Regions from separate parts of the Kitasatospora sp. NPDC054939 genome, predicted to be linked through region 3. Evidence: riboswitches for the same ligand, from Rfam matches in the RefSeq annotation. Region 3 holds a riboswitch; each other region holds the start of a gene.

Region 1 (7,337 bases), on a different contig from region 3:
TTGACCACGATCCGGTCGGCGGGGGCGGTGTGCGGGGCGCCAGGGGCCGCGGTGGTGACGGCCGCCATGTCCGCCCAGTCGGCCGGGCGGACGTCCAGCAGTCGGGCGAACTGGTCGCCGGTGGCGGGGAGTTCCAGCAGCAGCCGGCCGGCCCAGGCGGTGCCCCAGAGTGCGTTGACGGCCGGGACGGCGCGGTCGGCGACGGCGGCGGGCCCGGCCGGGTCGGGGCCGTCGGCCAGGCCGAGGACCAGGCAGTGCCGGCCCTGTGCGGCGCGCAGCGGGCCGAAGTCCCAGAGCGGCGCCCCGCCGCCGGCGCCCTCCTCGTGCGCCACCCGCCAGCCGCCGCCGGGGCCGTCGTGGACCAGCTCCAGCCGGCGCCGGTGCACCACCGGGTAGGCGTCGTACCCGGCGACCCGGGCGGCCAGTTCGGCGGTCACCGAGAGGCGGCCCGGCCCGGCGGACGGGCCGGGCACCGGGGTGCGGTAGCCGAGCTCGGCCGGCGGCGCGGCGGCCAGGGCGGTGCGCAGGGCCTGCGCCCGGTCGGCGAGCAGGGCGGCGAGTTCGTGGTGGGAGGGCGCGCCGGGCAGGGCCGGGGGTGCCGCGGCAGCGCCCGCCGGTGCGGGCGGCGTGCGGGGCACCGACAGCTGGGCGAGGGCCCCGGCCGCGAGCAGCAGCGCGCCGCGCCGGGACAGTCCGCTGCGGACCGCCCCGGCGTGGCCGGCGGTGTGCTGCCCGGTGGGGCTCAGAGCCGGACCACCCCCGTGACGGGCATCGTGTTGACGCTCTCGTAGCGGACCTTGGCGCCCGGGTAGGGGGCGTGCACGATCACACCGCCGCCCGCGTACATGCCCACGTGGTGCATGTCCCGGTAGTAGATCACCAGGTCTCCCGGTTGCGCCTCGGACAGACTGACCCTCCGGCCGGCGTGTGCCTGGGCCTGCGAGGTGCGCGGCAGGGTGACTCCGGCCTGCCGCCAGCTCCAGTACATCAGACCCGAGCAGTCGAAGGCACGGGGGCCGGTGGAGCCGAAGACGTACGGCGAGCCGATCATCCGGGTCGCGGCGGCCAGCGCGGCGGCGCCGCGTTCGGAGGCGGGCGCGGCATCGCCCAGGTCGACCCGGTCGGCGCCCCGGGTGGCGCGCTGCTCGGCCTCCCTGGCGTCCTGGGCGGTGAGCCGGGCCCGTTCGGCGGCGCCGAGGCTGTTGAGCAGCCGCTGCGCCTTGGTCAGGCGCTGCTGGATCTGGTCCTTGGTCTCGGCGAGGGAGCGGCGGACGTCGTCGAGTTCGGCGAGCTTGGCGCCGGCCTCTGCGCGGCGCTGGTCGAGCCTGCGCTGACGGCCCACCATCTCCCGCAGGGTCCCGTTCTGCTGCTCGGCGGAGACGTCGAGGCTGCGGGCGCGGGCGAGGTAGCCCTCGGGATCGGTGGCGAGCATCAGCTGGACGGTCCTGGCCGGCCCGCCGGCGCGGTACTCGGCGCCGGCCAGGGTGGCGAGGTCGCCGCGCAGTTCGTTCAGCCGTTCCTGGGCGAGGGCGAGCTGGTCCTGGAGGGCGCCGGCCTCGGCCTGGAGCCGCTGCTGGTTCTCCTGGGCGGCGTTGTACCGCTCCGAGGCCTGCTCGGCCTCGTCGTAGAGCTGCTCGACCTGGGCCTTGACGTCCTTGCGGGCGGTCGGCCCGTCCGGGACCCCGGGGACGGCCTGGGCGGTGCCGCCCGTCGCCACCCCCAGCGCGGTCGTCGCCGCCGCGGTCAGGACCAGCGCACGGGCGAGCGCATGCGCTCCTGGCAGCGGGTGTCGGCGGTGCACGGACATGCGGCGGCGGCTCCGATCCTGCGGCCCGGACCCGCCGCCGCACCGGGATCGGGCGGTCGGGGAAGCGGAGTCCGGTGGCAGACGTTAGCGATTCGGGACGAGTGAGTCCAAACCCCCGCGGGATCGAATATTTGACCCTGAATCGGACATGCGGCCGGTCGACGGCAAAGCCGCAGGCCCGGCCTCCGGGAGGGGAGGCCGGGCCTGCGGGAGGAGCGACGCGGGATCAGACCCGCACGATGGCCGAGATCGGCAGCATGCTGGCGGTCTCGTAGCGCACGTTGGCGCCGGGCTTCGGCGCGTGGATGACCTGGCCGCCGCCCACGTACAGCGCGACGTGGCTGCGGTCGGCGCGGTAGATGATCAGGTCGCCGGGCTGGGCGTTGGCGAGGTTGGTGCCCACGTTGGTGCCGGCGCCGGCCTGCTGCTGCGAGGTGCGCGGCAGCGACACACCCGCCTGGGCGTACGCCCACCCGGTGAGGCCGGAGCAGTCGAACGAGGACGGACCGGTGGCGCCGTAGACGTACGGGGCGCCCAGCTTGCTCTCGGCGGCGGCGATGGCCGCCGCGGCGCGCGAGCTGTTCGCGGCCGGGGCCGGCGGCTTGGCCACCGGCGAGGTGGCGGCGGTGGAGCCGGCCGCCGGGCGGGCGGCGTCGCGCGAGGCGCGGTCGGCGGCACCGGCCGCGGCCTTGGCGGCGTCCAGCTTGGCCTGCTCGGCCTTCTGCTTCGCCTCCAGCGCGGCCTTCTCCTCGGCCAGGCGCAGCTGCTCGCGCTCCTGCTCGGTCAGCGTGTTGAGCAGTTCCTGGGCCTTCGCCAGCTTGGCCTGGACCTCCTCCTTGGAGGCCTTCAGCTGCTGGGTGGTGGACTCCAGCTCGTTGAGCTTGGTCTGCGCCTCGGAGCGGTCCTGGTCGAGCTTGCGCTGCTGCTCCTTGAGCTCCTTCAGCGCGCCGGACTGGGTGCTGCCGGCCTGGTTGAGGGTGCCGGCCTGGGTCAGGAAGCTGTCCGGGTTGGTCGAGAGCATCAGCTCGACGGTCGGCGATATGCCGCCGTTGCGGTACTGCTCGGCGGCGATCTCGGCCAGGCCGCCCTGCAGGTCGGTCACCTGGGCCTGCTGACGGGCCACCTTGTCCTGGATCTCGCCGACCTGCTTCTGCAGCTCCTGCTGCTTGGCGACGGATCCGTTGTACTTCTCGGTGGCGACCTCGGCCTGCTCGTGGAGCTGGTCGACCTGCTCCTTGACCTGGTCCTTGCTCGGCATCGGGTCGGCGTGCGCGCCGGACTGCGAGGAGAGGGCGACGGCCGCGGCGGCGGCGGCGGTCAGGATCGAGACGCGGGCGCGGCCGGCAGGCTTGGGACGACGATGGGACGCCACGAAGGCGGACTCCTTCTTCCTACGTCCGCCTACCGGGTGAGCTGACGGGTTCGGGCCGGAAGCATGCCCTACGACGCCTCACCGGCCCTTCCACGGGCCGACCTGGCGCCGATTCACCCCGGAGGAACATGGTTCCCCGGCTCCGCTGTGCAGCCCCCCCGGAGGGGTCCCCTGTCGGACAGTCGGACTGTCCCAGCTGCCTCGCGAACTCGGCGGTAACCACCGCCGCCACCCGGGCTGGGTGATCGACTGTGCGGTGGTTCAAGGCACGACCCTAGTAATGAATCCGTGATCCGTTCAAATCGTTGTCAGAAAAAAGATGGAATGTCAGCTGAGTTCATTTGTGAATATGACCACGTGTGATCGGCCGACCGCACAGGGCTGACCGTTTCCCGACCGGACACCGCAAACAACCGCGCCACCCCTCCCGGAGGGGTGGCGCGGATCACAGGACCGGGCGGGCCGGTCCGGGCGTGTCCCGGGGGTACTGCCGGTCCGTCAGACGACGCGGCGGATGGTGTTGACGCTCATGCCGTCCGACCGGCCGTCGGCCTTCATGACCTTGACGACGTCACCGGTGCGCGGCGCGTGGACGGCCAGGCCGTTGCCGATGTACATCGCCACGTGGCTGCGGTCGGAGCGGTAGATGATGAGGTCGCCCGGCTGGGCCTCGGCGAGCGAGGGCACCCGGGTGCCGACGTTGCCCTGCGCCTGCGAGGTGCGCGGCAGCGAGACGTTCGCCTGCTTGTACGCCCAGACCATCAGGCCCGAGCAGTCGAACGTGCTCGATCCGGTGGCCCCCCACTGGTACGGCGAGCCCTGCTTGCTCATCGCCTTGCCGACGGCGACGCCCGCGTAGCCGGCGGCCTCCGGCAGCGGGGCGCTCAGGTCGGCGCGGGCGGCGTCGCGCGAGGCGCGGTCGGCGGCCTGCTTGGCCTGCTGCAGCGCGGCGCGGTCGGCGGCGCTGAGCGAGTTGAGGAGGTCCTGCGCCTCCTTGAGCTTGCGGTTGACATCCGCCTTGGACTGGTTGAGGTCCTTGGTGGTGCTGTCCAGCGAGGCCAGGACGGCCGCGGCCTCGGTCTTCTGCTGGTCCAGCCGGCGCTGCTGGTCGAGCAGGCCCTTGAGCGCCTCGGCCTGGCTGGTGGAGGCCTGCTGGACGCTGGAGGCCTTGTCCAGGTAGCCGGACGGGTCGGAGGCCAGCATCAGCTGGACGGACGGGTCGATGCCGCCGGAGCGGTACTGCTCGCCCGCCACCTCGGCCAGGCCGGCCTGCAGCTGCGTCATCTGCTCCTGGCCGCGGGCGACCTGGTCCTGCAGCTGGGTGGCCTGCTTGCGCAGCTGCTCGGCCCGCTCCTGGGCGGCGTTGAACTTCTCGGTGGCCTGCTCCGCCTCTTCGTGAAGCTGGTCGACCTGCGTCTTGACGTCCTCCTTGGACGGCTTCGGCGGGGCGGCGTGCGCGCTGACCTGCGCGGAGAGGGCGACCGCGGTCGCAGCGGCGGCAGTGAGCACGGAGACCCGCGCGCGGCTCGGCTGCTTGGGACGGCGGTGGGAGGCCAAGGAGGGGCTCCTTCTTCCTTTGGACTCACCCGTACGAGTGAGAATCCGGAAAATAGGTTTGACGCCAGACCCTAGTGAAGATCACAGGATTGCGCCACTCCCTGCGGAGTACGAACTTCCGGCCCCCGTCCCGGCTTCACGGGATCCACACAGCACGGCAAGCCGACGGCTGACCGCGCGTCACCAAAGGGTAGTGCCCCGAGGCACCGTACTAGGGCCGGGCCAGCCGGTTCAGCAGCAGGACCGACGCCACGGGGCGCGCGCCCGCCTTCCGCACGCCCTCCGCAACCTCCCGGTCCGCCGAGACCACCACCACCGGACGGCCCTGCGGCTCGGCCCGCACCAGCCGCCTGATCAGCTCGTCCGCCGTCTCGCCGGTCCGGGAGAAGCGCACCCGCACCCCGCGCGGCGGCGCCATGATCACCGGCACGTCGAGGTCCTGGCCGTCGAACACACAGGTGACCTCCGCCTGCGTGCGCTGCGCCAGCATCGCCAGACCGCCCAGCAGCCGCAGCCGCTGCTGCTCCAGGGGCAGGGTCGGGTAGCCGGTCTTCGTCACGTTGTAGCCGTCCACCACCAGATGGACCTGCGGGAGCGCCAGCAACTGGTCCAGCAGCGCCGGATCGTCCTCCGCCAGGGCACGCCGGGCCACGTCGTGCGGCGAGGCCGAACCGGGCACCACCGCCTCCACCAGGTCCGCCGGCCGGATCTGCGCGACCGGCAGCGCCAGCTCCCGCTGCAGCCCCTGCGCCGACTGCAGCACGGTGTCCAGCAGCAGCCGCAGCCGCATGTCCTCCACGCTGCGCCCCTCGCGGGCCGAGCGCCGGCCCTGCTCGGCCGCGCCCTCCAGCTCCGATACCCGGTGCTTCAGCCGGCGGGACTCGCTCTCGGCGGCGCTGCGCTCGGCGGCCGACTGCGCCCGCAGCGCCTCCAGCTCGGCGGCCAGCCGGCGCGTCTCGGCCTGCGCCCGGCGGGTGTCGCTCTCCAGCGAGCGGACCTTCTTGCGCAGCGAGTCCGCCTCCTTGCGCACGCCCTCGGCCTCGGCCCGCTGGCGCTCCAGGTCCGTCCGGGCCGCCGCCCGCAGCTCGGAGAGCTCCGCCTGCAGCTTCTCCACCAGCCGTGCGGCCTCCGCCGCGGCGCCCTCCGCGCCGGCCCGCTCGGCCTCCTCGCCGGCCTCCGCGACCAGCCGGCTCCAGCCCGCCGAACGCACCAGGTAGGCGGCGGCCGCGACGTCCATCGGATCGGCGGCGCCGGGCACCGTGCCGCTCTCCAGCGCCCGCACCAGGTCGGGCTGGCCCAGCCGCAGCCGGTCCGCTATCCGCACCCGGAAGGACGGCTCGGACTCCAGGGCGGCGGCCAGCGCCGTCGCCGCGTACTTGGCCCGCCGGGCCGGGGTGAACTTGGCGTACGGGCGCAGCGACTGCGGCAGGTCGGCGGCCGGCAGGCCGCCCAGCGCGTCGGCGGCCAGGCCCACCACCCGGCGGCGCACGCCCTCCGGCAGCGGCCGGTCCAGGTGCTCGGCGGCGCGGTCCGCCTCCGGGTCGCCTGTCGGGGGCTCGGCCGCCGCGTCCGGCTCCGCCGGGCCGCCGGAGCCCTCACCGGACGGGACGGCCTCGACCGCGTGCGGCGCCTGCGCGTCCACAGCGGGCGGCTGCCCCTGCGGCCCGCCGGGCTCCATCGCTGCGTCCACCACGTCCTCGGCTCCGATCCTGTCCTGCGGGGTGCGCCCGGCCCTGGGCCGCCGCCCCGACGTCACGCTCCGTACCATCCGTACGTATTGTCCCGTGCGGTGCGCGGGCGCGCCGCGCACCGGGCACCGCACGGGGCGGGCGTCAGCCCTGCTCGCCCTCGGCGGCCTCGGCCTGCGCGGCCTCCGCGTCCGGGCGGGCCACCAGCTCGACCTGGTCGACCGCGTTGCACCAGCGGCAGCGCACCGACTCGACGGTCTCGCTGAGCACCTCGGTCTCCTCGACCTTGGACTCGCCGGCCAGGTCGAAGTGGAGGAACTCGGTCACCCGCGCGGTGCGGGTCACGTCGAAGCGGGTCAGGTTGCCGCACAGCGTGCAGCGCCAACGGGTCTCTGCGGTCAGGGCGGGGACGGTCATCGGGGTCCTCTCGGCTGGTCCCTGGGTGGGCGCAGGCGCTCCCCCCGGAGCCCCGGCGTCGGCGGCGGGAGGCGGGAATGCCCGCCCCAAGCCTATTGCCTGGGGCAATACCGCGGACGCGCTGGGCCACCTGCCGTACAACGGGTGCCGGGGCCGCCGGACGGGGGAATGCTGGGGCCCATGGCGCTCCCGGTCCGCGACCGCACCGGTGCCCGGGGCGACCGCCCGACCGGTCCGACCCCGGTCGTCACCCGCGCGCTGATCGCGCTCAACACCCTGGTCTTCCTGCTCGCCCCGGCGGCCGGCCTCGACCCGGCGTACGGCACGGGCCGGGACCGCCTCTGCGCGGAGCAGCGGTACGAGCAGCGTTGGGGCGCCGTCCCCGCCGAACTGCTCTCCGGCCGGCCGCTCACCGCCGCTCAGCTGGCGGACGCCCCGGACCCGGTGCCGGGCTGCCCGGCCGCGCCGACCCCGGGCAAGGTCCCGGCGCTCTCGG
Region 2 (7,337 bases), on a different contig from region 3:
GCTGGGCAAGCGCTTCGCCACCGTCGCCGACGAGCTGCTGGTCGCCTTCAACCGCCTGGAGGAGCTGATCGCCCGCTACCCGCTGCGCGGGATCAAGGGCCCGGTCGGCACCGCCCAGGACATGCTGGACCTGCTCGGCGGCGACACCGCCAAGCTCGCCGAGCTGGAGCAGCGGGTCGCCGGCCACCTCGGCTTCGACAACGTGCTCACCAGCGTCGGCCAGGTCTACCCGCGCTCGCTGGACTTCGAGGTGCTGACCGCCCTCGTCCAGCTGTCGGCCGGTCCGTCCTCGCTGGCCAAGACCATCCGCCTGATGGCCGGCCACGAGCTGGTCACCGAGGGCTTCAAGGAGGGCCAGGTCGGCTCCTCCGCGATGCCGCACAAGATGAACACCCGCTCCTGCGAGCGGGTCAACGGCCTGGCCGTCATCCTGCGCGGCTACGCCTCGATGACCGCCGAGCTGGGCGGCGACCAGTGGAACGAGGGCGACGTCTCCTGCTCGGTGGTGCGCCGGGTCGCGCTGCCGGACGCCTTCTTCGCCTTCGACGGCCTGCTGGAGACCTTCCTGACCGTCCTCGACGAGTTCGGCGCCTTCCCCGCCGTGATCGAGGCCGAGCTGGACCGCTACCTGCCGTTCCTGGCGACCACCAAGGTGCTGATGGGCGCGGTGCGCGCGGGCGTCGGCCGGGAGACCGGGCACGAGGTCATCAAGGAGCACGCCGTCGCCTCCGCCCTGGCGATGCGCGCCGGTGCCCGCGAGAACGAGCTGCTGGACCGCCTCGCCGCCGACGAGCGGATCCCGCTGGACCGCCAGGCCCTGGACGCGCTGCTCGCCGACCGGCTCTCCTTCACCGGTGCGGCCGGCGCCCAGGTCGCCGAGGTCGTCCGCCGGGTCGAGGCCGTCGCCGCGGCCTACCCGGAGGCCGCCAAGTACGCGCCGGGCGACATTCTCTGACGCTCCGTCGGAGCTGCTGTCAGCTCTTCGAGGGCCCCGCTGCCGGACCGGTGGCGGGGCCCTCGGGCGTCGGGGCCCGCAGGTGGCCGGGGTCCAGCGGCGGAGCGCCCGTACTGCAGGACCACTGGCAGTCGGGCTCGGCCACCGGGCGCTGCGGGTCGTCGGGCGCCAGCACGTTGCCCCGGACGGTGGCGGCGGCCAGCAGCCCGCCGGCGACCAGGAGTCCGGCACAGATCAGCATCGCGGTGCCGAAGGCCGCGTCCACCGCGGCGGGCACCTGGTAGGCGTCGCCGCTGAGCCCGGCGAGCGCGGGCAGGGCCGCCACCGCGAGCAGTCCGGCCGCCCGGGCGGCGGCGTTGTTGACGCCGCTGGCGATCCCCGCCCGGCGCACCTCGACCGCCGCCAGCACGGTCGCGGTGAGCGGTGCGACCAGCAGCACCATCCCGCAGCCGAGCACGGTGACGGCCGGCAGCACGTCCGCCCAGTACGAGGCGTCCGGTCCGATCCGCAGCATCAGCAGCACCCCGGCGGCGCAGATCAGCGGGCCGAGGGTGAGCGGCAGCCGGGGGCCGATCAGCTTGCCGAGTTCGCCGGCCCGCGCGGAGAACGCCAGCATCAGCACGGTCGTCGGCACCAGGGCGAGCCCGGCGGTGAGCGGGGAGAAGCCGGAGACCGTCTGCAGCTGCACCATGAGCAGGAAGAAGATCCCGCTGAACGCCGCGTACACGCAGAGGGTGACCAGGTTCACCGCGGTGAACAGCCGGGAGGCGAAGAGCTCCGGCGGCAGCATCGGTTCGGCGCGGCGCCGTTCGACCAGGACGAACACCGTGCCGAACAGCAGGCCGGCCGCCCCGGTGAGCCAGACCACGGGGGTCAGGCCCTCGCCGGCTGCGGTCAGCGCATAGGTGACGGAGCCCAGGGCGAGCGCCGCCAGGACCGCACCGGCCACGTCGAAGCGGCCGACGGCCCGTTCGTCCCGGCTCTCCGGGACGTGCCGGGCGGCCACCGCGATCACCAGCACCGCCAGCGGGACGTTCAGCAGGAAGATCCACCGCCAACCGGGCCCCTCCACCAGCCAGCCGCCGAGGAAGGGGCCGACCGCCGCCGACACCCCGCCGAGGCCGGACCAGAGCCCGACCGCCCGGGAGCGGTCGTCGGGGTGGAAGGCGGCCTGGAGGATCGCCAGCGAACCCGGGGTGAGCAGTGCCCCGCCGATGCCCTGGAGGGCGCGGGCGGCGATCAGCACCTCGACGGTGGGGGCGGCGGCGCAGGCCGCCGAGGCGGCGGCGAACCAGGCGACGCCGAGCAGGAAGATCCGCCGCCGGCCGTAGCGGTCCCCGAGCGCCCCGCCGAGCAGGATCAGCCCGGCGAGGGTCAGCAGGTAGGAGTTGAGGGTCCATTGGAGGGCGGCCATCGAGGCGCCGAGGTCGGCGCCGATCCGGGGCAGCGCGACGTTCACCACCGTGCCGTCGAGCATCGCCATGCTGGAGCCGAGCACGGTCGCCAGCAGGACCCAACGGCCCTGCGCGGTGCTCAGGCGCAGGGTGCCTGCCTCGTCATTCGCCACGGCCCGATCGTGCTCCCCGGGGGCCTACGTGACAAGGGTCACCGGTGGTGTGTCGGGGGATGGCCCTGCGTGTGTGATCGCATGCGCACGGATGAGGAAATGGGCGCTGCGGAATCGCCCAACTGCACGGCGTAATCGGATTGTGTACATACTGTGCAGCCGATCATTCGGAGCGTCACGGCATTTCCCGATCTTGCGCCGGAATTCGGAGATCGACATTGCTTCGGTTCGGCGGATGGGTTTTAGTTCAGCGACCGCCCGGCCATCCCGGGTGGATCCACCGGGTAGAACGCCTAGTCCTGCCGCTGCCCGGAGGTTCGAACTGAGCTCTGTACGGCAGGAGCGGGGGACCCACAGGTAAGTCGCCGGACCGTCATTTCGGTTCGGCTAGGGGTGAAGCCGCGCTTGCGGCCGGGCAACTCCAGCCCGAACCCGACAGCTCACCTCGCAGGCGTCGGAGAGGAAATCTTCCATGCCCGCACAGGCTCGTCGTATCGCCCTGCCCCGCGCCGCCCGCATCGGTATCGCCACCGCCGTCACCGGCGCCGCGTTCGCCCTCCCGCTGGTGACCGCCATCAGCGCCTCGGCCCACACCGCTCCGGCCGCGAAGACCCAGCCCGCGCAGACCTCCACCTGGACCGGCGCCACCAGCGTCGACGCCGTCGCCCCCGCCGAGAAGCCGGCCGAGGCCGCCAAGCCGGCCGTCGCCGAGAGCTACAAGGTCGTCAGCGGTGACACCCTCTCGAAGATCGCCTCCGCCAAGGACGTCCAGGGCGGCTGGCAGGCGCTGTACGAGCAGAACCGCTCGGTCGTCGGTGCCAACCCGAACCTGATCTTCCCCGGCCAGCAGCTGTCGCTGGGTGCCAAGGCCGCCGCCGAGGCCCCGAAGCCGGCCGCCCCGGCCGCAAAGCCGCAGGCCTCGCAGGACTCCGCGAAGCCGGCCGCCAAGCCCGCCGCCAAGCCGGCCGAGGCCCCCAAGACCGCTGCCCCGAAGCCGGTCCAGGCCGCCAAGCCCGCCGCTCCGGCCGCCAAGCCCGCCGCCGCGCCGGCCACCCAGGCCCCGAAGCCCGCCGCCCCGGCCCCGGCCGCCGCCGCGTCCGGCTACGTCGCCCCGGTCAGCGCCAAGCAGGGCACCGCGTACGGTGTCGCCGGCTCCATGTGGTCCTCCGGCCACCACACCGGCGTGGACTTCGCGGTCCCGACCGGCACCAGCCTGAAGGCCGTGGCCGCCGGTACCGTCGTCAAGGCGGGCCCGGGCGGTGCGTACGGCAACGAGGTCGTCATCAAGCTGGCCGACGGCAAGTACGCCCAGTACGCCCACCTGTCCTCGATCAGCGTCTCGGCCGGCCAGGCCGTGACCGCCGGTCAGCAGGTCGGCCTCTCCGGTGCCACCGGCAACGTGACCGGCCCGCACCTGCACTTCGAGATCCGCACCACCGCCAACTACGGCTCGGACGTCGACCCGATCGCCTACCTGCGCGCCCACGGCGTCAGCATCTGAGGCGACCCGGTCGCACCGTCCGCGTCGAACGGACCACCGCTGGGTGCGGGGCGAACGACCGCCCGGGATGGTCATGTCGGGTGACCGCCCGACCGGGTGATCGCCGCGCCGAGTGGCGTTGAGAAGCCGGGCCGGCTCCGCGAGGGACTTCCTCCCTCTCGCGGGGCCGGCCCGGCTCTTCGTGTTGCGGCTCTTCGTACCGCGGCTCGCGTGTTCGGTGGTGCGTGGTCCGTGTCGCATGCCCCGTGCCCCGTGCCCCGTGTTCCGCTCGCAGGAGTGTGCCGGAGTCGGCGGGTCAGGGCCGGTGGGCGGGCACCGCGCTCCGGGCGGCGGTCAGCAGCTGGTACACCCGGTGGCCGAACTCGTCGGCGTCGTCGGCGGGTTCGGGGAAGACCAGGCGGATGTCGCGGTGGCCGTGCGGGTGGTCCAGGCGCAGCACCAGGCCGTAGCGGTCCAGGGCGAGCGGGCGGACCTCCGGCCGGTCGGCGAGCAGGTTCGGGTCGATCAGCCGGGTGAGCATCGCGAGGGCGTCCGGGTGATCGTCGGCGAGGTGGGTGAGCAGCCCGGCCTCGTAGCGGGCGAGCGGGTCGGGCTCGGCGAGGGCCAGGTCGGCGCCGAGCATCGCGGTGGTGCCGTACGGGGTGGAGATCACCGCGTGGGCGACGTCCAGCGCGAGGTGGACGCCCAGGCCGTCGTCGGAGAGGTGGGCGGGGTGCAGCCGGCCGGCCAGGGTGAGCCGGGCGCGCACACGGTCGCGGACGGCGACCGGGGCGATGTCGGTGATGTCCAGGACGACGGCGAGCCCGGCGGGTTCGCGGGCGGCGAGGAGGGTGAGGGGGGCGTCGAGCGGGGCCGAGAGGCGGAGCCGGGAGCCGTGGACGGAGACCGGGGTGTCCAGTTCGTGGTGTTCGCCGCAGGCCCGGACCACCACGGAGGCGGTGGCGGTGAGCAGGCTGCAGACGCGCTCGGCGGCGGTGGGCTCGGGGACCTCGGCCGTCGCGGACGCGTCGGACACCTCGGTCACCTTGTCGGCGAACGGGCTCATGGCTGACCTCCGGTTAGTTAGGTGAGGCTAACCTAAGCCGATTGTGGGTTCACGGCAAGCCCTGCCGGGCGCGGCGCGGCGGGCCCGCGCCGTCGGGCGGAGCCGTCCGGAACGGCGGAGGGGCCCGGACCTCGTGCGGTCCGGACCCCTCGTCGTCAGCCGTGCCGATCAGCCGATGACCGCCTGCGCGTCGATCTCCACCAGCATGGGCTCCTGCGGGAGTTCGACGAAGATCGTGGTGCGGCAGGGCTTCACCCCGCCCGGCGCGATGTTCTCCTCGATGAACTCGGCGTAGACCTCGTTCATCAGCGGGAAGTCCGAGCGCTTGGTGAGGTACACGCGGAACATCACCACGTCCTCGACCGTGGCGCCGCCCGCCTCGACGATCGCCTTGACGTTCTCCAGGGTGCGGCGGGTCTGCGCCTTCACGTCGCCGGGGTACAGGTACTCGCCGGTCGCCGGGTCCTGCGGGCCCTGGCCGGAGACCTGCAGGATCGGGCCCTTGCGGACGCCCTGGGAGAACATCCAGGCGGGGGCGGGGGCGCCGTCGGTGCGGATCTCGGTCTTGTCGCTCATCTGCGGCGTTCCTCGTTCGTGGTGACGGGTGGTTCGGTCGGGGCGGCGGTGCCGTGTGCTTCGGGGCGTCGGTGCTTGCGGTTCGTCGGGGGTGGTTCGTCGGCGGCGGGTCGATGGTGCGTTCGGCCGGGCGGCGGGCGGCGGGCGGCGGGCGGCGGGCGGCGGGCGGCGGGCGGTGGGCGGGCCGGGGCCGGGGGGTCAGCCGGACTGGGGGTGCTGGCCGCAGTCGGCGGAGACCGCCCGGGTGGTGGCGAGCAACTGGGGCAGCAGCTCCAGCACCTGCTCGTACGGCAGGACGACGTCCGGCACCGAGATGGACGCCGCCGCGACCACCCGCCCGGTGGCGTCCCGGATCGGCGCCGCGATGCAGTTGATGAACGCCTCGTGCTCCGCGTGGTCCTGCGCCCAGCCCTGCGCGGCGACCCGCTCCAGCTCGGCGAGCAGCGCCTCGGGCGTGGTCAGGGTGTTGGCCGTGTGCGGGGCGAAGTCGATGCCCGCGACCACCCGGCGGCGCTCCGGCACCGGCAGGTCGGCCAGCAGCACCTTGGACACGGCCGCGCTGTGCAGGACGGCGCGCAGCCCGATCCGGGAGTACATCCGGACCGGGTGCCGGGAGTCGTACTTGTCGATGTAGACGACCTCGCCGCCCTCGTACGCGGCCAGGTGCACGGTCTGTCCGGTGGCGGCGTTCAGTTCGGCGAGCCGCGGGGCGGCGATCCGGCGCACCCCGCGCTGCTCCAGGGCCAGGCCGGAGAGCGCGAACAGGCCGGCGCCGAGGTGGTAGCGGTAGGCCGGATCGCGGTAGACGAAGCGCTCCTCCTCCAGGCTCTGCAACAGCCGCAGCACCGTGGTCTTGTGCACGCCGAGCACCTCGGCCAACTGGTCGAGGGAGCGCTCGCCCTCGCCCAGCTCGGCGAGGATGCGCAGGGCGCGGGTGACGGTCTGGCTCATCGTGCTCCAAAGGACGCGGCCGGTCGGTGGCCAGGCGCGGGCAGTACGGGGGACACGATGCCATCCGCGGAGACCCTGGTCGCCGACCAGTCCCCGGCGGAGGCGCCGAGCAGTGCGGCCACCACCGGCTCGGGCGGCAGCTCGCCCTGGTCGCCGTGCGCCGTCAGCGCGCAGGCCGCGCTGAGGTGGCCCAGCCGCAGGCGACCCCGCTGGTCCAGGCCGCGCAGGGTGCCCGCCAGGTAGCCGGCCGCGAAGGCGTCGCCCGCGCCGGTCGCCTCCACCACCTCGACGGCGAGCGCCGGTTCGGCCACCGCGCCGCCGTCCGCGTCGAGCGCGGTGACCACCCGGGCGGCGTCCTTCACCACGACGGTCGCCGGGGAGGGGAAGCGGCGGCGCAGCTCGTGCGGATCGCCGGTGCCGAACGCCGCCTCGGCCTCGTCCGCGCCGAGCAGCAGCAGGTCGGCGGCGTCCAGCAGCGGCGGCAGCACGGCCGGATCGCGCTCGTGCCAGAGGGCCGGCCGCCAGTTCAGGTCGAAGCTCACCAGCCGGCCCGGCCGGCGGGGCGCCGCGAGCAGCGTGCGCAGCAGGGCCAGGCAGTCGTCGGAGAGGGCGGCGGTGATCCCGGACAGGTGCAGCAGCCGGGCGCCGTCCAGCAGGCGGGCCGCCACCGGATCGTCCAGCAGGGCGGGGGAGAGCGCCGACGCCGCCGAGCCCCGGCGGTGGTAGTGCAGCCGGCTGCGGC
Region 3 (7,337 bases):
TGGCTGGTGACCCGGTACGCGGATGCCCGGCAGGCGCTGGCCGACGGGCGGCTGTCGAAGAACCCGGCGCACCACAGCGAGCAGGCGCACCGCAGCGGGCGGGTCGGCATCCCGGGCGAGCGGCAGGCCGAGCTGATGACGCACCTGCTGAACATCGACCCGCCGGACCACACCCGGCTGCGCCGGCTGGTGTCGAAGGCGTTCACGCCGCGCCGGGTGGCGCAGTTCGAGCCGCGGGTGCAGCAGCTGACCGACCGGCTGATCGACGGGTTCGCGGCCCGGGGCAGTGCGGACCTGATCCACGAGTTCGCGTTCCCGCTGCCGATCTACGCGATCTGCGACCTGCTGGGGGTGCCGCCGGAGGACCAGGACGACTTCCGGGACTGGGCGGGCATGATGATCCGCCACGGCGGCGGTCCGCGCGGGGGTGTCGGCCGGGCGGTCAAGCGGATGCGCTCGTACCTGCTGGAGCTGATCCACCGCAAGCGGGCGGACCTCGGGGACGACCTGATCTCGGGCCTGATCCGGGCGAGCGACCACGGCGAGCACCTCACCGAGAACGAGGCGGCGGCGATGGCGTTCATCCTGCTCTTCGCCGGCTTCGAGACGACCATCAACCTGATCGGCAACGGGATGTACGCGCTGTTCCGCAACCCGGGGCAGCGGGAGCTGCTGCAGGCGTCGGTGGCGCGCGGGGAGAGCGGGCTGCTGGAGACCGGGATCGAGGAGCTGCTGCGCTACGACGGGCCGGTGGAGCTGGCCACCTGGCGGTTCGCGACCCGGCCGCTGTCCATCGGCGGGGTGGACATCCCGGTGGGCGACCCGGTGCTGGTGGTGCTCGCGGCGGCGGACCGCGATCCGGCCCGGTTCTCCGACGAGAACACCCTGGACCTGGCCCGGGCGGACAATCCGCACCTGGGCTTCGGCCACGGCATCCACTACTGCATCGGCGCCCCGCTGGCCCGGTTGGAGGGGCGGACGGCGCTGGCGACGCTGCTCTCCCGGCTGCCGGACGTCGCGCTGGCGGAGCGTCCGGAGAATCTGCGCTGGCGCGGCGGTCTGATTATGCGAGGACTTCGTGAACTCCCCGTGGAATTCACCCCCGAGCAGCAGACTGGGGCCGGTCCGGGAGGGTGAGGCCCGGGTCGGCCCCGCCGAGCCATCCGTATGCTCCCGATGCCGTTCCCGTGCCGCCGCGACACGTTGACGGCGTGTCGGACGAGGGTGAGAACGATCCGCCTGAACCATCATCAAAGCGGACATACGGCCCTCGTTGGTGGGCGATCGAACGGTCTCCGTAATTCGTGCGTGATACCGACGATATGAGCTTGTGATCGGTTCGGGGTTTGTCTACTCTCCGGTTCAGTTCGCAGCTGCGGACCCCGAGCGCGGTACGCCGAATCCTGCCCGCCGCGCCGCCGGGAAGCCGACCAGCACCCATGGGCAGGGGCGGGGGACCCAGGTTTGTTGCCGTCCCCACGGCTTGGGGTGAAGCCGCAGACGCGGAAGTCTCCGCGCGACGCGGCCGGGCCACCTCCCGGTCCGAACCCGACAGCTCACCTCGCAGGCGTACGGAGAGGGACACCTCCATGCTCTTCGTCGGAACCGGCCGCCACCGTCGCCGCACCCAGACCGAGAAGGCCATCGCCGTCGCCGGGGTCACGGGCGTCGGACTCGCCCTGCCCCTGCTCTCCGCCACCGGCGCCTCCGCGGCCCCGGTCAGCACCTGGGACGCCGTCGCCCAGTGCGAGAGCGGCGGCAACTGGTCCATCAACACGGGGAACGGCTACTACGGCGGCCTGCAGTTCGCCTCCAGCACCTGGAAGTCGTTCGGGGGCACCGCCTACGCGCCGCAGGCCAACGAGGCCAGCAAGGCGGAGCAGATCTCGGTCGCCGAGAAGGTGCTCGCCTCGCAGGGGCCCGGCGCCTGGCCGGTCTGCTCCAAGAAGGCCGGCCTGGTCAAGGACAACACCCCGCCCCAGGTCGAGCGCTCCAACGAGGCCCAGAAGGGCGGCGCGAACGAGCGGCCCGCCGCGGCGCCCCAGCAGCCGTCCCAGCAGGCCGCGCCCGCGCAGGAGCGGCCCGCCCAGCCGGTCTTCACCGGCAAGGCCGGCTGGGACGAGCAGTCGCGGGTGTACTGGTACCAGAACGACGGTGCCTGGTACTGGACCAGCCACGCGCGCGTCTACGAGATGTTCGCCGCCTCGAAGGTCGCCCAGGAGGAGGCCGAGGCGTCGAGCGCCGCCGGTGCGGAGGAGGCCGAGGAGGCGCCCGCCGCCGAGGCCGCCCCCGAGGAGCCCGCCGCCCAGGCCGCCCCCGAGGCCCCCGCGACCGCCACCGGTGCCCCCGTCGCCACCGCGACCGGGGCGTCCGCGCAGGACGGCGCGCCCGTCACGGCCGCGCACCCGGCCGAGGGCGCTCCCGCCGCGGTCCAGCCGGCGGCCCCGGCGGCCGACGGCCACGGCTACACCGTCCGCTCGGGTGACACCCTGTCGGCCATCGCCGCCGCCAACGACGTCCGGGGCGGCTGGCCCGCGCTGTACGACGGCAACCGCGGCACGGTCGGCGAGAACCCGGACCTGATCCTCCCGGGCCAGGTGCTGAACCTCGGCTGACGCCGTGCCGGGCCCGGTCCGCCGGCCCGCCGCTCCTCCCGTGCACCGCCCGGCGACGGAGGGGGTCGTTCGGCCCCCTTCGTCCGCTTCTGGGTGCATCCCACGGGTCGGGCAGGTGAATTACCGGTGGGTAGCCGGGCCACACCCTGAGACGGGAGCGAGGTGGACGTGGCCCGGGGAGCCCGTGCGGTTAGGCTCTGGTCGTAACGACTCCGCAATCGTCCCGCCGACCCCACCACCCCGTCAGCAGGACCCTGCTTCCGCCATAGGAGATGCCTCGTGCCGTCCATCGATGTCGTCGTAGCCCGTGAGATCCTCGACTCGCGTGGCAACCCCACGGTCGAGGTCGAGGTCGGCCTCGACGACGGCAGCACCGGCCGTGCCGCCGTTCCGTCGGGTGCCTCGACCGGTGCCTTCGAGGCGCTGGAGCTGCGCGACGGCGACAAGAACCGCTACTTCGGCAAGGGTGTTGAGAAGGCCGTCCTGGCCGTCATCGAGCAGATCGGCCCGGAGCTGGTCGGCTACGACGCCACCGAGCAGCGCCTGATCGACCAGGCCATGCTCGACCTGGACGCCACCCCGGACAAGTCCTCGCTCGGCGCCAACGCCATCCTGGGCGTCTCGCTGGCCGTCGCGCACGCCGCCTCCGAGGCCAGCGACCTGCCGCTGTTCCGCTACCTGGGCGGCCCGAACGCGCACGTCCTGCCCGTCCCGATGATGAACATCCTCAACGGCGGCTCGCACGCGGACTCCAACGTCGACATCCAGGAGTTCATGATCGCCCCGATCGGCGCGGAGTCCTTCTCCGAGGCCGTCCGCTGGGGCGTCGAGGTCTACCACACCCTCAAGGCGGTCCTGAAGGAGCGCGGCCTGTCCACCGGCCTCGGCGACGAGGGCGGCTTCGCCCCGAACCTGGCCTCCAACCGCGAGGCGCTGGACCTCATCACCGAGGCCATCCAGAAGGCCGGCTACGTGCCCGGCCGCGACATCGCGCTGGCCCTGGACGTCGCCGCCTCCGAGTTCTACAAGGACGGCGCCTACCAGTTCGAGGGCAAGGCCCTCTCCGCCGCCGAGCTCATCGCGTACTACGCCGAGCTGGTCGCCGCCTACCCGCTGGTCTCCATCGAGGACCCGCTGGACGAGTCCGACTGGGACGGCTGGAAGGCCATGACCGTCGAGCTGGGCGACAAGGTCCAGCTGGTCGGCGACGACCTGTTCGTCACCAACCCGGCCCGCCTGGCCAAGGGCATCGAGACCGGCACCGCCAACGCGCTGCTGGTGAAGGTCAACCAGATCGGTTCGCTGACCGAGACCCTGGACGCCGTCGAGCTGGCCCAGCGCAACGGCTACCGCTGCATGATGTCGCACCGCTCCGGCGAGACCGAGGACGTCACCATCGCCGACCTGGCCGTCGCCACCAACTGCGGCCAGATCAAGACCGGTGCCCCGGCCCGCTCCGAGCGCGTCGCCAAGTACAACCAGCTGCTGCGCATCGAGGAGATCCTCGACGACGCCGCCGAGTACGCCGGCCGCGGCGCCTTCCCGCGGTTCCGCTCCGCCGAGCAGTAGGCCCGGCAGGCGCGCGGGCGGACACACACCGCTCGTCTCGGTGCCCCGACCGTTCACCCCGTAGGGTGGGCGGCGGGGCACCGTCACGACCGGCGGGCGTTCACGCCCGAGCGGCGGCAGGAGCGGACCAGGAGGGGGCAGCGAGATGACCGGCTGGAGGATCCCGGGCTTCGCCGCCCGGCCCCGGTTCACGAGCCGGGCGACCGTCCTCGTCCTGGTCCTCTGCTCGCTGGTGGCGATCCTCGCCTACCCGACCCGGCAGTTCGTCTCCCAGCGCTCCGAGATCTCGGCGCAGCGCGCCCGGGCCGAGCACGCCCGGCAGCAGGTCGAGCAGCTGCGCCGGGAGAAGACCCGCTGGCAGGACCCGGAGTACGTGAAGGCCCAGGCCCGGGCCCGGCTGCACTACGCGCTGCCGGGGGAGACCCCGTTCGTCTCGGTGGAGCCGGCCGGTCCGGCCGCCGGGCAGCCCACCGGCGGCACCGCCGCCGCGGGCCCGGCCGCGCCGGGCCCGGTGAAGGCCGCCCAGCCCTGGTACACCGCCTTCTGGCGCTCGGTGGACGCCGCCGACGCCGCCGCCCTCGCCGCGCCGCCCGCGGCGCCCCTTCCAACCGCCCCCGCCACCGCCTCCGCTGGAGACAGCTCCCCCCATGACCACTGAGAACCACCCGACCGTCTCCGACTCCGACGTCGCCGCCATCGCCGCCCAGCTCGGCCGCGTCCCGCGCGGCCTGCGCGCGGTGGCGCACCGCTGCCCGTGCGGCAACCCCGACGTCGTGGAGACGGCCCCCCGGCTCCCGGACGGCACGCCGTTCCCGACGCTCTACTACCTGACCTGCCCCAAGGCCGCCTCGCTGATCGGCACCCTGGAGGCGGACGGCGTGATGAAGGAGCAGAGCGCCCGGCTGGCCGAGGACCCGGAGCTGGCGGCGGCCTACCAGAATGCGCACGAGGACTACATCGCCCGCCGGGACGCCATCGAGGTGCTGGAGGGCTTCCCGAGCGCCGGCGGCATGCCGGACCGGGTCAAGTGCCTGCACGTGCTGGCCGGCCACTCGCTGGCGGCCGGACCGGGCGTCAACCCGCTCGGCGACGAGGCGCTCGGCATGCTGGAGGACTGGTGGGCCAAGGGCCCGTGCGTCTCCGCCGCCGAGGTCGAGGAGGCCGGCGCGCGGGTGGCGCGCAACCGCGCCAAGGAGCAGGACCACGCCGCGGTGATCGCCGCCAAGGAGCAGAAGACCGCCGAGCGCGCCGCGAAGAAGCGGGCCGCCGACGCCGAGGGGGCCGGGGAATGACGACGACGCGGGTCGCCGCGATCGACTGCGGCACCAACTCGATCCGGCTGCTGGTGGCCGACCTCGACCCGGAGACCGGCGCGATCACCGACCTGGACCGCCGGATGGTGATCAACCGGCTCGGCCAGGGCGTCGACCGCACCGGCCGGCTCCACCCGGACGCGCTGGAGCGCACCTTCGCCGCCTGCCGCCAGTACGCGGAGGTCGTCGCCGGGTACGGCGTCGGCCCGGAGCACCTGCGCTTCGTCGCCACCAGCGCCTCCCGGGACGCCGAGAACAGCGAGGAGTACGCCCAGGGCGTGTTCGACGCCCTCGGGGTGCGCCCCGAGGTGGTCAGCGGCGAGGAGGAGGCCCACCTCTCCTTCGTCGGCGCGACCAAGGAGCTGACCGGCGGCCAGTTCCCCGCCCCGTACCTGGTCTTCGACCTGGGCGGCGGCTCCACCGAGTTCGTCCTGGGCAGTGCGGACGTGCAGGCGGCCCGCTCGGTGGACCTCGGCTGCGTCCGGCTGACCGAGCGGCACTTCGACGGCGCCGAGCTGCCCTCGGGCGAGCAGATCGCCGCGGCCAAGGAGCACATCCGGGCCGAGCTGGACCGCGCCGAGGAGGTCGTCCCGCTGAAGGGCGCGGCGACCCTGGTCGGCCTGGCCGGCACGGTCACCACGATCTCCGCGATCGCCCAGGACCTGCCCGGCTACGACTCCGAGGCGATCCACCACTCCCGGATCCCCCGGGACCGGGTGGCGCAGATCGCGGGCGAGCTGCTGACCTCGACCCACGACCAGCGCGCGGCCATCCCGTCGATGCACCCGGGCCGGGTGGACGTGATCGCCGCCGGGGCGCTGGAGCTGCTGGAGATCATGGAGCGCACCGGCGCCGAGGAACTCGTCGTCAGCGAGCACGACATCCTGGACGGCATCGCCTGGAGCATCGCGGCCCGCGCGGCCGGCGGTGACGCCCGCTGACCTGCTGCGGGGCTTACTCCCACCGGCCTCGGAGCCCCTTCGCGGGGCCCGGGGCCGGGGCGCGCCCGGGCCGCGCGGGAAAGTTCGTGAATTTCTTCACATGACGATCCCGTCATTCGTCACACTGGCGCGCCCGCTACGTCCGATATGTGGGACCGAAGGCTCGCTCGGCGTGACGATCGCTGGATCGCAGGCGAGTCTGCCATGTGGGTTTGAGAATCGAAATCAGAGGCGGGAACCCGGGCGCGATATGGATCGTTGCTGCTCAGCAGGGTGGTTCGAACGCACGTACTCACGACGGCCGGGTGGCGGCGGTGAGGAGGGGGGCCGGGTCGGCACAAAGGGCCGCGTAGTGTAGCAGAGGGTGTCCAGGGGCTTGTGAGCGGGCTCACGAAGGCTGCTCCGAACGGTGCTGGATACTTTCCGATATGAGCACCACGGAGCGTCCTCGCATCCTCATTGTCGGCGGTGGTTACGTCGGCCTGTATGCCGCGATGCGCATCCTCAAGAAGATGCGCTACGGGGAGGCGACCGTCACGGTCGTCGACCCGCGGTCGTACATGACGTACCTGCCCTTCCTTCCCGAGGCGGCCGGCGGCAACGTCGCGCCCCGCAACCTCGTCGCCCCGCTGCGGAGCGCCCTCAAGAAGGCGGAGGTGCTCACCGGTCACGTGACCGGCGTGGACCACGCCCGTAAGGTCGCCACCATCCAGCCGGCGGCCGGCGACTCGTACGAGCTGCCCTTCGAGTACCTGGTCGTCGCGACCGGCTCGGTCTCCCGTACCTTCCCGATCCCGGGTCTGGCGGAGCACGGCATCGGCATGAAGACGGTCGAGGAGGCCATCAGCCTCCGCAACCACGTCATGTCGCAGCTGGACCGTGCCGAGTCCACCACCGAC
Region 4 (7,337 bases), on a different contig from region 3:
GCCGCTATCTCGGCCCGGGTGTAGATGAGCGCCGGACCGTCCGGGTAGCGCGAGTTGCGCATCGCGACGTCCCCGCCGGGCAGCGCGGCGAACTCGACGCAGTTGCCCTGGGAGTTGCTGTGCAGGCTCTTCTGCCAGACCACGCCGTCGAGGTCCGCAGCCGCCATTCCGTTGTACGCCGGCCCGCGGAACGCGCGGCGGGGGTCGTACGAGTCCTGCGTGTCGTGCATAGAAGTCTCCCGAAGAGCTCCGGAGTGGTCGTCCAGCTCGGCGCCCCGGCCCTCAGCCGAACGAAGGGGCCGGCCCCGTACCGGCCCGGCACAACGCCTCACTTGACGCGATGATAGCCGTTGTGCACGTGCATCAGCACGGGACGGTGCAGGTGCACGAGGCTTTTCGCAGCCGAATCGGAACCCGCCGCCGACCTGAACAGATCCGGACAAAAACGACTGAATCGGCGAACCGGCGACAACCGTCCGTAGGCGTCCCCCCGCTGAATGTTGATCTTCGAGCGCCGGGAGTCGACCGTTCGTGACAATCCGTCAGCCGACGCCGAACCTGTGAGACATGTCACTCGGCGCGGCTGCAACGCGCGGACCCGTTCGGCACGTCTCACACAGAGTGGGTGCTCGCGAGGGCATTGAGAAGGATATGTCCGGATTCCGGACGCTCCGACCCTCCGGGTTCGGCAGCCGACTGCAGGCAGGGCGGCCTGATGTCCTACGATCTCCGCCATGAGCACCGCAGCCATCCCGGGCGCGCCACTGCCCGTACGCACCCCCGGCTCCCGTGCGCGGGGGCGCCACCGCCGTCCCGAGCGCCCCGAGATCCCGGCCGGTTCCCCGGCCCTGCTGCTCGCTGTGCCCGCCGCCGCCGGACCGGAGTCCCGCCCCGTCGTCGACGAGCTGCTGTCGATCGTCCGCAGCGAGCAGAACGGCGTCGAGACCGCCGCCGGCTACCTGGCCGGCCCCGAGGGCACGGAGAGCGGCGAGCGCACCGTCGCCGAACTGCTGGACCACGCCGCCCAGGCCGGCCTGCCGGTCCCGGTGATCGTCCCGCTGGTCACCGGACCGCACGGCTTCCTGGCCGACCTGCACGCGCTGGCCGCCACGTACGGGGCCACCGTCACCGACGTGCTCGGCCCGCACCCGCTGCTGGCCGAGGCCGTGCACGTGCGCCTCTCCGAGGCCAACCTGGCCCGCGCCGACCGCGCCCGCCTGTTCGCCATCGCCACCGCCGCCGACGGCGTGGTCCTCACCACCGTCGGCGGTGAGGACGCCGCCGCCGCGGCCGGCATCACCGGCGTGCTGCTGGCCGCCCGCCTCGCCGTGCCGGTGGTCGCCGCCGCACTCGACGTGCCCGGCTCGGTGGCCGCCGCCGTCCAGCACCTCAAGGACACCGGCTCGCTGCGCCCCGCGCTGGCCCCGCTTGTGATCGGCCCCGAGGCCGACTCCGAGCTGCTGGCCGCCGCCGCCGAGGAGACCGGCTGCCCGAGCGCCGCCCCGCTCGGCACGTACCAGACGGTGGGCCAGCTGGTGGCCTCCACCTACCTGGCCGCGCTGCCGCCCCAGCCCGTCCTCACCGAGGAGGAGGCCGAGGCCGCCGCCGCCGAGGCCGCCGAGGGCCCGGCCGAGCAGTAACCCTCCCGCAGCACGCCCGAAGGGCCCGGTACCGTGCGGTACCGGGCCCTTCGGCGTCCCCCGCGGCGCGGCCCGCGGCTCAGCGCCGGGCGGTCGGCGCGGCGGCGTCCCGCAGCCGCAGCGAGGGGAGCTGCACCGCGCGGGGGGCCTGCGCGAGCGCGGGCAGCGCGTCGCTGCCGGCGTTCCACTGCGGCTGCGCCGAGCCGCCCCGGCCCGCCGGGAGCACCTGCACCGCCTCGGCGGACCCGGCCCGGCGCAGCACGATGTTCTTCGGGTCCCCGGCCTCCGGGTCGAGCCACAGCTCGTTTCCGCCGAACTCGCAGTCCAGGACGGCGACGTCGTCCGGCCGGCCGTCAGCGCCGGCCCGGAACGCGAAGCCGGCCCGGCGGTGCCCGGTGATCCGGCAGCGGCTGAAGGTGACGGTCTGCCCGGCGAGTTCGTGCCGGGCGGTGGAGACCCCGAAGTCGGCGCGGCCGGCGCCGTCGATCAGCAGGCCGTCGAAGACCGTGCCCCGGTCCCGGCCGAGCGCGTGCAGGGCCACTCCCCCGCCGGCGTTGCCGTACAGCACGCTCGCGGTGTAGTCGAAGTCGTTGAGGTAGGCGCCGTGCTCGATGCCCCAGCCGCCGTTGTGGAAGGCCGCGAACTCGGTGACCGTGTGGTGGTGGCGGGCGTTCAGCCAGACGAAGATGCCGTTCTGCAGGTTGTTGTGGGCCACGCAGCGGCGGAACTCCCAGACGCCCTCGCTGGTCTCCGGCCAGTGGAAGCCGGAGGCGCCGGTGGCGCCCTGGACGCCGACCGCCACGCAGTCCAGCGCCTTGCCGCCGGTGCCCGCGCCGAGGCTGAAGCCGCTCAGCCGGTAGGCCCGCGGGTTGGGTTCGAGCACGGTGCGGGAGGCCACGCAGGAGTCGTACACGATGTCGTCGGACGGGCGCTGCGGGGTGCGGGTGTCGAGCGGCCCGTCCCACCAGTAGGCGTCCTCCCAGGTGTCGTGGCTGATGCAGCTGCGGAAGGTGATGCCGTGGCTGGCGTGCGGGACGAAGGCGTGGTTGCCGGCGTCCCGGACGACCACCCCCTCGACGACGGTGCCCCGGCTGCCGTCGGCGAGCATGTGGAAGTGCAGGCCGTACCGGCCGAGCACCGGGGCGGTGACCGGGGCGGCGCCGTCGGGGCCCTTCCAGGTCTCCTTCGTGTCGGTGCGCGGGCCGACCCAGCGCAGCGCGGCGTGCCGGACGTCGGCGCGGCGGGAGCTGGTGAGGTGGACGTGGGTGCGGCCCTTCGCGGTGCCCTCGACCCGGACGCTGCGGGTCAGGTTGAGGACCTCGGCGCCGGCGTTCACGCCGCCGCCCGCGGCGACCTTCGGGTGGGCGTACCGCAGCGGTGCGGCGAGGGTGACGGTGGCTCCGCTGACGGACTTCACGGTGACGAGGTCGTAGGCGGTGCTGAAGCCCTCGTCGGCGGGCGGGCCGGTCGGGGTGACGGCGAGTTCGTCGCCGGGCAGCCAACCGGTGGGCGGGGCGGCGAGCCTGAGGGCGGTTTCGCCGGGCCGCAGGCCGTCCGCGGCACGCACCCAGGCGGTCTTGGCGGCGCCGTCGAGGCGGAGGTAGCCGGTGCCGGTGACCCAGAGGCCGGTGTCGGTCCCGGCGACCTCCATACCGTCCCCGCGGAAGCGGCGTTCGTCGACCTCCGGGAAGCGGAGGGTGTGCACGGCGGCGCCGTCGGGGGCGAGGGCCAGGGTGCCGCGGACCTCGACGTTGCCGACCGAGGCGAGGGTGAGGCTGCGGTCGGCTGCGAAGACCAGCGAGCCGGTGGGTTCGACGAGCAGCGAGCCGACGGCGGCGTCGGCGTCGAGCAGCACCCGGTCGGTGATCCGGACGGCGGTCCGCGGGCCCGGGACGCTGCCGCCCCAGCCGGCCGGGTCGGACCAGCGGCGGCCGCCCTGGTCGACGGTGGGCCCGGGGGCGGGCGGCTCCGGGGTGCCCGGTCCGGCCGCGGTGGTCGGGGGTCCGCCGTGGGTGTGTGCGGCGGCCGGTGCGCCGGGCGGGCCGGACGGCGGCGGGGTGCCGGGGGCGCTGCCGGTGCGGAGCGCGGCGACCGGCTGGGCGCCCGGGCCGCTCAGCGAGCGCCGCAGCAGTTCGCCGCCGCTGACGGCGGTGAGCACCGTTCCGGCGGCGAGCCAGCGGAGCATCGTCCGGCGGGGTACCGGAGTTGGCGGACCTTCGCCCGGTGTGTCCGCTCTGCGGTGTTTTGCCCGGCGGTGCGCTCCGCGGCCCCTCGGTGCCGGCGGCGGCGCGGGCCGCGGGTCCGGGTCCCCGGGGCGCCGGTCCTCGTCCATGGCCATCGTTGCGTAGCCCTCCCCCCAGACGGCTGCGTCGGTCCTGACGCTCTGAAGCATAGGCAGATCGGTCCAGCCGTACGGGCGTTGCCGGAAATCGGTCATTTCTGATCATGGTGGACACCGCCGCCGGACCGTGCAGGCACACCGTGACGAGAGTCACACATGTTTGCGGTTTGAGAGCGGGTCTGCTTAACGTGCTCCCCGTTCGTGGCCACACGGACCCAGTTCACCCGCAACGCCGAGTCCTGCCGTCGGGTGCGCTGGCAGCGCAGAAACGCACCACGGCAGGAGCGGGGGACCCACAGGTAAGTCGCCCCGGACCTCCCTCGCGGACGGTCCAGGGCTAGGGGTGAAGCCGCGTCCACAGCGCGGCCGGGCAACTCCAGCCCGAATCCGACAGCTCACCTCGCAGGCGTGGGAGAGGACCGCGTCTTCATGCTGCCCACCAACGGCACCAGCCTGCCCAAGCGCGCCCGCCGCCTGATCGCCGCCGTCGGCGTCGCGGGCGTCGGCCTGTCGATCCCCTGCCTCACCGCCGGCACCGCCTCGGCCGCCACCGTCGCCACCTGGGACAAGGTCGCCCAGTGCGAGAGCGGCGGCAACTGGGCCATCAACACCGGCAACGGCTTCTACGGGGGCCTGCAGTTCACCTCCAGCACCTGGGCCGCCTTCGGCGGCACCGCCTTCGCCCCGCGCGCCGACCTGGCCACCAAGGACCAGCAGATCGCGACCGCCGAGAAGGTGCTCGCCGTCCAGGGCCCCGGCGCCTGGCCCGTCTGCTCGGTCAAGGCCGGCCTGACCAAGGGCGGCACCCCGGCCGCCGTCGACACCTCCACCGCCGCCAAGCCGGCCGCGCAGGCCCCGGCCCCGGCCGCCAAGCCCGCCACCCCCGCGCCCGCCAAGCCGTCCACCGCCGCCAAGCCGTCCACCGCGGCCAAGCCCGCCGCCGAGTCGGCCGCCAAGCCCGCCAAGGGCTCCGGTGACGCCGCCAAGGGCGACTGGCAGCAGTACCGCCAGCAGGACGGCCGGGGCGAGCGCGGCGAGTACACCGTCATCGCCGGCGACTGGCTCTCCGCCATCGCCGACAAGCACGACGTCCAGGGCGGCTGGGAGCGGCTGTACGAGCTCAACCGCGACGTCCTGACCGACGGTCCGAACGTCATCTACCCGGGCCAGCACCTGGCCCTGGGCGAGCGCGACCGGGACGGCGACTCGGAGCGGAAGTTCGACTGGTTCAACCGCTCCGGCGACAAGGCCGGCCAGGGCTCCGCCGGCGCGGCCGCGCAGACCCAGGCCCCGGCCGCCGCCAAGCCGTCCACCGCGGCCAAGCCCGCGGCGCAGACCCAGGCCCCGGCCCAGGCCGCCACCGGCGCCAAGGCCGCAGCCGTCTCCTTCGCCCAGTCCAAGGTCGGCCAGGCGTACGTCTACGGGGGCACTGGCAACGGCGGTTGGGACTGCTCCGGCCTGACCCAGGCCGCGCTGCGCGCCGCCGGCATCTCGGTGCCGCGCGTCGCCGCCGACCAGGCCGCCGCCAGCACCCGCGTCTCGCTGGACAGCCTGCAGCCGGGCGACCTGCTGTTCTGGTCCAACAACGGTGCCAACTCGGGCGTCTACCACGTCGCCCTGTACATCGGCGACGGCAAGTACGTCGAGGCCGCCAACCCGCGGGCGGGCGTCCGCGTGGCGACCGTCGCGGGCTTCGCCCCGGACTTCGCGGGCCGCGTCTGATCCGCGTCCGATCCCGGACCCGGGCCCCCGGGGAGCGTCCTGCCGCGCTCCCCGGGGGCTCCGGCGTGCCCGGACGACCGTGGTCACATCCCTTCCGGGCAGGGCATGCTGCTGCTCTGCACCCGAGAAGGAGTCACCCATGGCACAGGTCACCGTCACGCTCGACGCCAATCTCGCCATCGACGCGATGATGCTCGCCGGCACCAGGAGCCCGCAGGACGCCGTCGAGCTGATCGTCCGCGACTACCTCGCCCGGGGCCGGCGCACCGAGACCCGCACCGGCGACGCCTCCGACGGCCACCGGGCCGCCCAGGACCGTCCGCTCACCCAGGAGGGCTGAGGCCCCGCAACCGCCGGCACGGGCCCGGCGCAGGCCCCCTGCGGGCCCGCCCTCGACGTCCGGTCCCGGACATGCCGCAGGGCCCCCGGGGAAGCATCCCCGGGGGCCCTGCGGCCGTGCGTCACCTGGTCCGGCCGCCGGTGGACCCGCGCATCACCAGCTCCGGCTGGAACATGAACTCCCCGCGCTGGGCGGCGTTCCCGCCGACCTCCTCCAGCAGCGCGTCGACGGCCGCGGTGGCCATCGCCTCGACCGGCTGGCGGACCGTGGTCAGCGGCGGCTCGGTGAAGGCGATCAGCGGCGAGTCGTCGAAGCCGACCACCGAGACGTCCTGCGGCACCGAAAGGCCGCGCCGGCGGACCGCGCGGATCGCGCCGAGCGCCATCATGTCGCTGCCGCAGACGATCGCGGTGCAGCCCTTGTCGAGCAGCGCCCCGGCCGCCGCGTGCCCGCCCTCCACGCTGAACAGCGTGTGGTGGACGAGCTCCTCGGCCTGCTCCGGGGTGGCGCCCAGCAGCTCCTGCATCGCGGCGGTGAAGCCCTCGATCTTGCGCAGCACCGGCACGTACCGCCGCTGGCCGACGGCCAGGCCGATCCGCTCGTGGCCGAGTTCGGCGAGGTGCTGGACGGCCATCCACATCGCGGCCCGGTCGTCCGGCGAGATGAACGGTGCGTCGATCTTCTCGCTGTAGCCGTTGATCAGGACGAACGGCACCTGCCGGCCCGCGAGCCGGGCGTACCGGTCGTGGTCGGCCGTGGTGTCCGCGTGCAGCCCGGAGACGAAGACGATGCCCGCCACGCCCCGGTCGACCAGCATCTCGACGAGTTCGTCCTCGGTGGAGCCGCCGGGCGTCTGGGTGCAGAGCACCGGCGTGAAGCCGTGCCGGCTCAGCACCTGCTCGATCACCTGCGCCAGCGCAGGGAAGATCGGGTTGCTCAGCTCCGGGGTGATCAGTCCGATCAGGCCGGCACTGCGCTGGCGCAGCCGGGTGGGGCGCTCGTAGCCGAGCACGTCGAGCGCCGCCAGGACGGTCTGCCGCGTGGTCGCGGAGACGCCCGCCTTACCGTTGAGTACGCGGGAGACGGTGGCTTCGCTGACCCCCGCCTGCGCCGCGATGTCTGAGAGTCGCGCCGTAGTCACGGTCCCAGAGCCTATTGCAACCACGTCAGACCGCCCACCAGCCGGTGGTGTCCGGAAGCAGCACGACCTCGTCGCCCTCCACCGCCAGCGCGTCGTCGGAGGCGAGCAGCAGGCGGCCGGGGGCGGCGATGCGCACCGGCCGGTCGGTGGTGT

The links. Region 3 has a riboswitch for cyclic di-AMP ahead of ACWGB8_RS27585 (transglycosylase family protein). Riboswitches for the same ligand answer to the same signal wherever they lie in the genome.
Region 1: it holds a riboswitch for cyclic di-AMP, as region 3 does, so the genes downstream of both, ACWGB8_RS09380 (NlpC/P60 family protein) here and ACWGB8_RS27585 (transglycosylase family protein) in region 3, are expected to answer to the same signal.
Region 2: it holds a riboswitch for cyclic di-AMP, as region 3 does, so the genes downstream of both, ACWGB8_RS12365 (M23 family metallopeptidase) here and ACWGB8_RS27585 (transglycosylase family protein) in region 3, are expected to answer to the same signal.
Region 4: it holds a riboswitch for cyclic di-AMP, as region 3 does, so the genes downstream of both, ACWGB8_RS26115 (transglycosylase family protein) here and ACWGB8_RS27585 (transglycosylase family protein) in region 3, are expected to answer to the same signal.

Annotation. Positions count from the first base shown of each region.
Region 1 is NZ_JBSGXP010000022.1:30,125-37,461, reverse strand. Features, by position in the region: gene ACWGB8_RS09390 (hypothetical protein) at 1-638, opposite strand, end outside; gene ACWGB8_RS09385 (NlpC/P60 family protein) at 743-1,807, opposite strand; gene ACWGB8_RS09380 (NlpC/P60 family protein) at 2,034-3,179, opposite strand; cyclic di-AMP (ydaO/yuaA leader) riboswitch at 3,190-3,344, opposite strand; gene ACWGB8_RS09375 (NlpC/P60 family protein) at 3,678-4,736, opposite strand; gene ACWGB8_RS09370 (NYN domain-containing protein) at 4,948-6,414, opposite strand; gene ACWGB8_RS09365 (hypothetical protein) at 6,569-6,841, opposite strand; gene ACWGB8_RS09360 (rhomboid family intramembrane serine protease) at 7,022-7,337, shown strand, end outside.
Region 2 is NZ_JBSGXP010000032.1:34,636-41,972, forward strand. Features, by position in the region: gene purB (adenylosuccinate lyase) at 1-955, shown strand, start outside; gene ACWGB8_RS12360 (MFS transporter) at 975-2,522, opposite strand; cyclic di-AMP (ydaO/yuaA leader) riboswitch at 2,838-2,991, shown strand; gene ACWGB8_RS12365 (M23 family metallopeptidase) at 2,995-4,023, shown strand; gene ACWGB8_RS12370 (DUF2470 domain-containing protein) at 4,319-5,068, opposite strand; gene ACWGB8_RS12375 (RidA family protein) at 5,237-5,644, opposite strand; gene ACWGB8_RS12380 (IclR family transcriptional regulator) at 5,843-6,595, opposite strand; gene ACWGB8_RS12385 (sugar kinase) at 6,592-7,337, opposite strand, start outside.
Region 3 is NZ_JBSGXP010000117.1:4,068-11,404, reverse strand. Features, by position in the region: gene ACWGB8_RS27590 (cytochrome P450 family protein) at 1-1,137, shown strand, start outside; cyclic di-AMP (ydaO/yuaA leader) riboswitch at 1,425-1,584, shown strand; gene ACWGB8_RS27585 (transglycosylase family protein) at 1,590-2,615, shown strand; gene eno (phosphopyruvate hydratase) at 2,895-4,184, shown strand; gene ACWGB8_RS27575 (FtsB family cell division protein) at 4,330-4,842, shown strand; partial or broken gene ACWGB8_RS27570 (DUF501 domain-containing protein) at 4,814-5,335, shown strand; gene ACWGB8_RS27565 (Ppx/GppA phosphatase family protein) at 5,473-6,438, shown strand; gene ACWGB8_RS27560 (NAD(P)/FAD-dependent oxidoreductase) at 6,867-7,337, shown strand, end outside.
Region 4 is NZ_JBSGXP010000104.1:11,047-18,383, forward strand. Features, by position in the region: gene ACWGB8_RS26100 (DUF397 domain-containing protein) at 1-230, opposite strand, end outside; gene ACWGB8_RS26105 (hypothetical protein) at 735-1,640, shown strand; gene ACWGB8_RS26110 (hypothetical protein) at 1,720-3,825, opposite strand; cyclic di-AMP (ydaO/yuaA leader) riboswitch at 4,277-4,403, shown strand; gene ACWGB8_RS26115 (transglycosylase family protein) at 4,390-5,703, shown strand; gene ACWGB8_RS26120 (hypothetical protein) at 5,843-6,043, shown strand; gene ACWGB8_RS26125 (LacI family DNA-binding transcriptional regulator) at 6,165-7,184, opposite strand; gene ACWGB8_RS26130 (glycoside hydrolase family 13 protein) at 7,210-7,337, opposite strand, start outside.